Regions from separate parts of the Lactobacillus sp. JM1 genome, predicted to be linked through region 2. Evidence: riboswitches for the same ligand, from Rfam matches in the RefSeq annotation. Region 2 holds a riboswitch; the other holds the start of a gene.
What was found. Region 2 has a riboswitch for thiamine pyrophosphate ahead of F3I00_RS00460 (ECF transporter S component). Riboswitches for the same ligand answer to the same signal wherever they lie in the genome.
Positions count from the first base shown of each region.

Region 1: another riboswitch for thiamine pyrophosphate. It lies ahead of thiM (hydroxyethylthiazole kinase); the one in region 2 lies ahead of F3I00_RS00460 (ECF transporter S component).

Region 1 covers NZ_CP044413.1:4,446-7,856, reverse strand. The annotation lists gene F3I00_RS10865 (hypothetical protein) at 1-582, opposite strand, end outside; TPP riboswitch at 824-924, shown strand; gene thiM (hydroxyethylthiazole kinase) at 1,115-1,900, shown strand; gene thiD (bifunctional hydroxymethylpyrimidine kinase/phosphomethylpyrimidine kinase) at 1,902-2,699, shown strand; gene F3I00_RS10185 (thiamine phosphate synthase) at 2,864-3,411, shown strand, end outside.
Region 2 covers NZ_CP044412.1:91,491-94,901, reverse strand. The annotation lists gene htpX (zinc metalloprotease HtpX) at 1-833, shown strand, start outside; gene F3I00_RS00465 (AraC family transcriptional regulator) at 871-1,800, opposite strand; TPP riboswitch at 1,896-1,985, shown strand; gene F3I00_RS00460 (ECF transporter S component) at 2,038-2,595, shown strand; gene F3I00_RS00455 (ABC transporter ATP-binding protein) at 2,576-3,411, shown strand, end outside.

The DNA of each region.
Region 1 (3,411 bases), on a different replicon from region 2:
AAGACCAGCGTCCGCAACAAGTACAAGAGGACGAACATCACCGGCAGGTCGGTGTAAAAGACCTGCAGGTAGTAGGTGTAAGCAAAGGGGGTCAGGACCCCAAAGGCTAAGATCCCCAAGACCAGGTGCCTTTTTCTTGCTGACCCGCCAGGCGGTGTCGATGCCGAGCAAGACCATCCCGTCCAGTAGCAGTATCGACAAGAGGTGGACGCCGCGGTTGACGCCCATCCCCATTTCCATCGTCAGCTTGAGCCAGCGCGACAGGAGGTAGGCGATCGGCACGTTTTGCGGGTAGCGCCAGAAGTAGGTGATCTTCCAGCTGGTATGGCCGACCGCCATCCGGGTCGCCTGGTCGAGGACCCGGAGCGGGTCGTGGTAAACCGTCACCGGTAGCCACTTTAAGACCGCCATTTGCAAGAGCACCATTACCGCCATGCCGAACCCGACGAGCAGGGCGACCTGGCGGTTGGTCAACCGGTCAATTACGGAGGCTAGCTTGGGCAGGCCCCACCAGCCCAGCAGGGTTAGCGGCACCAAGGCCAAGGAGGTGACCCAGTTTTGCGAGAAGGTTAAGTTGGACACCAGGCCCCCCACCAGGCAGGCAACCAGGATCCAGGCCAGCCCGCGGCTCACTCGCCGGGCCCCGGTCACCGGTCCCACCCCAGTTTGTTCATCAATTGCTTGTGCATTTTATCAACTCCACTTTCAATTTCAGGTTAATTATAAGGGTGCGGCGCTAGCTTTGACCATAAATATTTACAACTTAGTTTAATGTTAAAAAGGCGCTATATTTTCTGACTGATCCCTGCTATAATGGAGGGGTAATAGTTGCTAGGGGTGTCGGACCACCGACTGAGACGCTAATTGGCGGACCCTTTGAACCTGGGAGTTTGGACTCGCGGAGGGAAGCAACGGTCGGCGAAATGGGCCACCGGGATTCCCCCGGTGGCCTTTTCTTTTGTCGCTAACGTGCAGATAACATGCTCACCAACCGCAGGCCTAGTGTCTAAGTACGGGCAAAGAACACCGCCAAGGCGCTAACCATTTGCCCTAGCTTAGTCATACGGCCTGTTAAATTGGTTGGTGACCACTCACTTAAATTAAGGAGAAAAACATGCAAAACGCAATCGCAACCATCAAGGAAACCAACCCGATCGTCTTGACCGTCGCCAACAACGTTACCCCCGCCGACGTCGCCAACGGCCTCAACGCCCTGGGCGCCTCGCCGATGATGTCGCAAACGCCGGAGGAAGCTGACGACATGGTCAACATCGCCCAAGCCGCCGCCATCAACCTGGGGACGCTCAACCCCCACCAGCGCGGCGAAATGGAGGCGGTAATGGAAGCGGCCAAGAAGTACCACAAGCCGACCGTCTTGGACCCGGTCGCTTGCGGCGCCACCATGTACCGGCTCCGGGTGGTCACCGAACTGCTCCACCAGTACCACTTCACCGCCATCCGCGGTAACGCCGGTGAAATCGCCACCTTGGCCGGGGTCGACTGGCAAAGCCACGGGATTGACGCCGGCGAGGGTAACGCCGACCTCGAGAAGGTGGCCCGGCTGGCGGCCGAAAAGCTCGGCTCGGTGATCGTCTTGTCCGGCGAAGTCGACATCGTCACTGACGGCACCCGCCTGGCCCGCTTGCCGTACGGTTCCCCGGCCTTTAAGACCCACGTCGGGACCGGCGACATGCTTTCGAGCTTGATCGGCGCCTTCTTGGTCACTAACGACGACGCCTTTGACGCGGCTGTTGACGCCGTGACCACCTTCACCCTCTGCGGCCAAGCCGTCGAAGACCAGCGGCCGGGCTACTGGTACCCGGGGCTATTGAACAACCTCGACGCCGTCACCGATGAGCAACTCGTTACTTGGCAAGAAGCATTCGGAAAGGAAGCTTAAGATGACTAACGAATTTCCCCAGGCCCTGACGATCGCCGGCTCCGATTCCGGGGGCGGCGCCGGCATGCAGGCCGACCTAAAGACGATTCAGATGCGCCACGTCTTCGCGACGACGGTGGTGGTGGCGGTGACCGCCCAAAATACCCTCGGTGTCCAGGACGCCCTCGCTTTGCCGACTGAAATGATCGACGCCCAGTTCGCCTCTTTGGCTGACGACTTCAAGATCCGGGCGGCTAAAACTGGCATGCTGGCCGACGTGCCCACCGTTCAGGCGGTCGTGCGCAACTTAAAGCAGTACGACTTTGGTCCCCTGACCGTCGACCCGGTGATGATCGCTAAGGGCGGCACCAAGCTATTGGCCGACGAGGCGATTACCACCGTCAAAGAGGAACTCTTGCCGCTGGCGACCTTGGTCACCCCCAACCTGCCAGAAGCCGAGGCCCTAACCGGGTTAAAGGCGGAGCGCCCCGCTGATATGGTTAAGATCGGCCAGGCCCTGCAAAAGCTGGGTCCCAAAAACGTCCTGGTCAAGGGTGGCCACCTCGGCGGCGACCAAGCGGCCAGCGACTTCGTCTTAATGGAGGACGGCACCAGCTTTTGGATGACCTCGCCACGGATCGACACCGTTCGAACTCACGGGACCGGCGACACGATTTCGGCCTGCATCACGGCCGAACTGGCGAAGGGCGTCGGGTTGGAACAGGCGATCCGAACCGCCAAAGGTTACGTGGAAGCGACGATTCGCGACACGATCCAGGTTGGCCACGGCCACGGCCCGCTGAATCATTGGGCATTATAGAGAGTGGCAAATAACCTAACCAGCAGGCCGTATGACTAAGCTAGACCGGAGGTTGGTGCGCTTACGCACCGTTCTGCGGTCGCACTTAGGCACTAGGGCTGCGGTTATTTGCCACGTTTTCTGTCTAACATTTGAAAACTAGCCAATAGCTAGGGAGAAAAGCCATGTTATTTAAAGATGAAATGCTGCGCTGCTACCTGATCGGCGGCAGCCAAGACACCCACCACGACCCGGCCGAATTTTTGACTAAGGTCGAAGCAGCGATGCAAGCCGGGATCACCGCCTTTCAGTACCGCGAAAAAGGGACCAGCACCCTTTCAAAGGCCGAAACCCTGGCACTGGGTCAGCAAGTCCAGGAGCTGGCGGCCGCCATCCAGGCCGACGGCATCCACGTCGGCCAAAAGGACCAGCGGATTGAAGAGGTCTTAGCCGCGGTCGGTGACCAGCTGACGGTCGGCTACTCTTGCAACACGGCGGCCCAAGTCGCCCACGCCAACCAGCTGGCCGTCGATTACATCGGCACCGGCCCGGTCTTCCCGACCATTTCCAAGGACGACGCCGGCAGCGCCCTGGGCGTGGACGGTCTCGCCGACTTCGTTGAACAATCCGTGCACCCAGTCGTCGCGATCGGCGGCATCAGCCTAGACAACGCCGGCGCCACCTTGACCAGTGGCTGCGCCGGGTTGTCGATGATCTCGATGGTCTTAGGCGC
Region 2 (3,411 bases):
TCGTTATTATTCTAGCTCTTGTTGGTGGTGGGCTAGGATATTTGATTAACGGTGAACCGCTATCAGGAATTGTAATTGCCCTAATTGGTAGCCTAATTTATCTTTTTATTGTTCTTCAAAATCCGGGAAATTTAGTCATGAGTATGAATCATGGCCGAGAGATTCATGAAGAAGATGACCCAGAACTATGGCATATTGTAGAAGATATGGCACTCGCTGGTCAGGTTCCAATGCCAAGAGTCTTTATTATCAACGATGAAAGTCCTAATGCCTTTGCGACTGGACGTGATCCTAAACACAGCTTCGTAGCTGTTACTACTGGATTAAGAAAGCGACTTAATCGAAGTGAGTTAGAGGGCGTTCTTGGCCATGAGATTTCTCATATTCGAAATTATGACATTTTAGTATCTACAATTGGAGTTGCTTTAGCTGCTGTAATTTCATTTATCTCTAGTTTTGCCTCCCGTATTTGGTGGTGGGGCGGCAATTCTGACCGTGATGACGATGACTCTAGTCCTCTAGAAATAATTTTTAAAATAGTGGCCATTGTTTTCACACTAATTTTAGGACCTCTTGCTGCCGCACTAGCTCAGATGGCTCTCTCTCGTAATCGTGAATATTTAGCTGATGCAAGTTCGGTTGAGCTTACTAGAAATCCCCAAGGTTTGATTTCAGCTTTAGAAAAGATTTCAAATAGTGAACCGATGAAAGATCCAGATCCGTCAAGTGCTGGCTTATACATCGAAAATCCGCTGCATAAGCGGGGGTTGAGTTCACTATTTGATACTCATCCGCCTACAGCTGACAGAATTAAGAGATTAGAAAACATGTAATAAAAGGGATGCACATGCATCCCTTTTTACGTATCTATTATTTCAAATTGATATGAGCCTCTCTAAATAGTCTCTTTCTCATTTCTGCTGGAGTCAGGCCATAATAATGCTTAAATTTCTTATAGAAAAACGATTTGCTTGAATATCCAATAGTTTCGATTATTTCTTTTAATGAAACATTTGGCTTGGCCAATAACCTTCTAGCTTCTTTCATCCGTCTTTCATCAACATGCTCAACAAAGCTTTTTCCCGTTTTTTCTTTTACCATTGTAGAAAAATAATTTCGATTAAAACCAAAGTATTTGGCAGCTTGCGTTAAACTAATATCATTATAGTGTTGGTCAATGTACTGATCTAACGCTTCATCCTTAAATGTGCTTTCTTTTACTTCGTTAGATTTAAAGTTTTGTTCACGCAAATTGCGCAAGATTATAATTTTAAGCAGCTCTAAGCCAATTGTTCCGTTAAAAGCGACATTATTAAGATAGTCTTGAATTATACCTTTCAAGTTTTGACTCCCCCACATCACAGAAGTAGTTGTAAATAAAAAGGCACGATCTTGATTTAACTTTTCTAAAAATAATGTACTCAATCTTTGTTCATTAGGTGTATTGGCATCTACCTGCTCTAATTGTTTTTGCCATGAAAAATCGTTATCCAGTTTAAATTTAACAATAATTGCATTTTTATCGCTAACTCTGATTGTATAGTCAGTGTCTTTTTCAATTAGCAAGATATTTCCTGCCTTCAAATAAAAAGTTTTATTATTAATTTCAACCTCGCACTTACTCGCTAAGCAGTAAATTAATTGACTAGTATTAGATTGATATTCAGTAAAATCATAATGCACTTTTTCTAAATAAAGACTATACGGCAAAAGAAGGTTTTCAGTACGGATTTCTATTTCAGTACCTTGAGTATTTTGCATTAAACTTGATAAATAACTTTTTAATGTCGCTGTTGCCATCTCAACCGGTCCCCTTTGCTTTTACTCTATTTTAATTATAACCTTTTTACTATTTTTAATTGTCATTTCGGCTTATTAAGCGTAAGCTAAACCTAGAAATATAACTGGGGTGCCAGATGGCTGAGAATATACCCATTGAACCTGTTTGATTAACATCAGCGTAGGGAAAATGATTTATTTTTAGACTTTTATTTAGTCACCTCTTTGAGGTGGCTTTTTTTATTTTGGGAGGAAAAAATGAAGAAATTACATGTTCGAGATATTATCCTAATTGCTTTAATTGCTATTATTTTTGGCTTAATTTATTTAGCTAGTGACGGTCTTTATAACGTCTTGACTGCCCTCCTTACACCAGTTGGCTATGGAATGTTAGCCAATGATATTATGATGGGAATCTGGTGTATGGCAGGTCCTTTAGCAGGATTCTTAGTTCGACTTCCTGGGGCTGCTTTTCTAGGAGAATTTTTAGGTTCTTGCGTTGAACTACTTGCTGGAGAACAATGGGGCGCAGTAAATCTAATCTCTGGAGCTGTTCAAGGCCTAGGGTGTGAATTAGGCTTTACCTTTACTAGCTACCACCGCTACAATTGGTTCACGCTTTTCTTATCTGCTACAACGACAACAATTGTTACTTACCTGTACGACTTCATTAAGAACGGCTACAGCTACTTCTCAACTTTTAACATGATTTTCTACTTTGTAGTTCGTTGGCTTTCAATGCTTTTATTTACCTGCGTTTTAGTTAAATTAATCATTAATCTCTTGGTAAAAGCTCATGTCGTCCAAACAAATTAAACTTAATCAGCTATCTTTTCAATATCAAAATCAGCCAATTTTTAAAGATTTAAATTTGATTATAAGTCAAGGCGATTTTGTCCTATTAACTGGTCCAACTGGTAGTGGCAAATCAACTCTATTAAAGCTTATCTCTGGTCTTGACCCGACTTTCAATGGCAAAAAAACTGCTGGTTCTTTAAAACAGCCATTCACTAATTGGGGCATGGTGTTTCAAGATCCTAGTCGACAATTCACGATGGCGACTCCTCGAGAAGAGCTAATTTTTGCCTTAGAAAACAAACTAGTTGATCGTACTTCTGCTTTAAAGCGTATTAATTACGCAAGTACTAAAACTAATATTTCATCTTTATTAGACCAACCTTTTCTTCAGCTTTCGGGTGGTGAAAAGCAACGTGTTGCCTTAGCCGTCCTGATTGCCATGAAAAGCGACTTACTCTTATTAGATGAGCCTTTTGCTAATTGCGACTCTCACAATCGACAGTTTCTACTAACTTGCTTAGCTACACTTCACAAAGAAGGAAAAACGATTTTAATTAGTGACCATAATTTTTCTGGCTATGAAAAGCTAGCTTCTATGGTCTTGGCTATTAAAGACAAAAATATTAAGACTATTACTTTGCCTGACAACACGCTAAAAAATCAAGCATTATATTTCTCTCTTCCTGACTTAAAACAAAATCCAGTCTATTTCCTTAAATCATTCTCACTATCTTTTCCAAAAAAAAATCTAATTTCTCCAACTAATCTAAAAATCTATCCCGGAAGAGCCACTTTATTAACTGGAGAAAACGGAAGCGGTAAGACATCCTTATT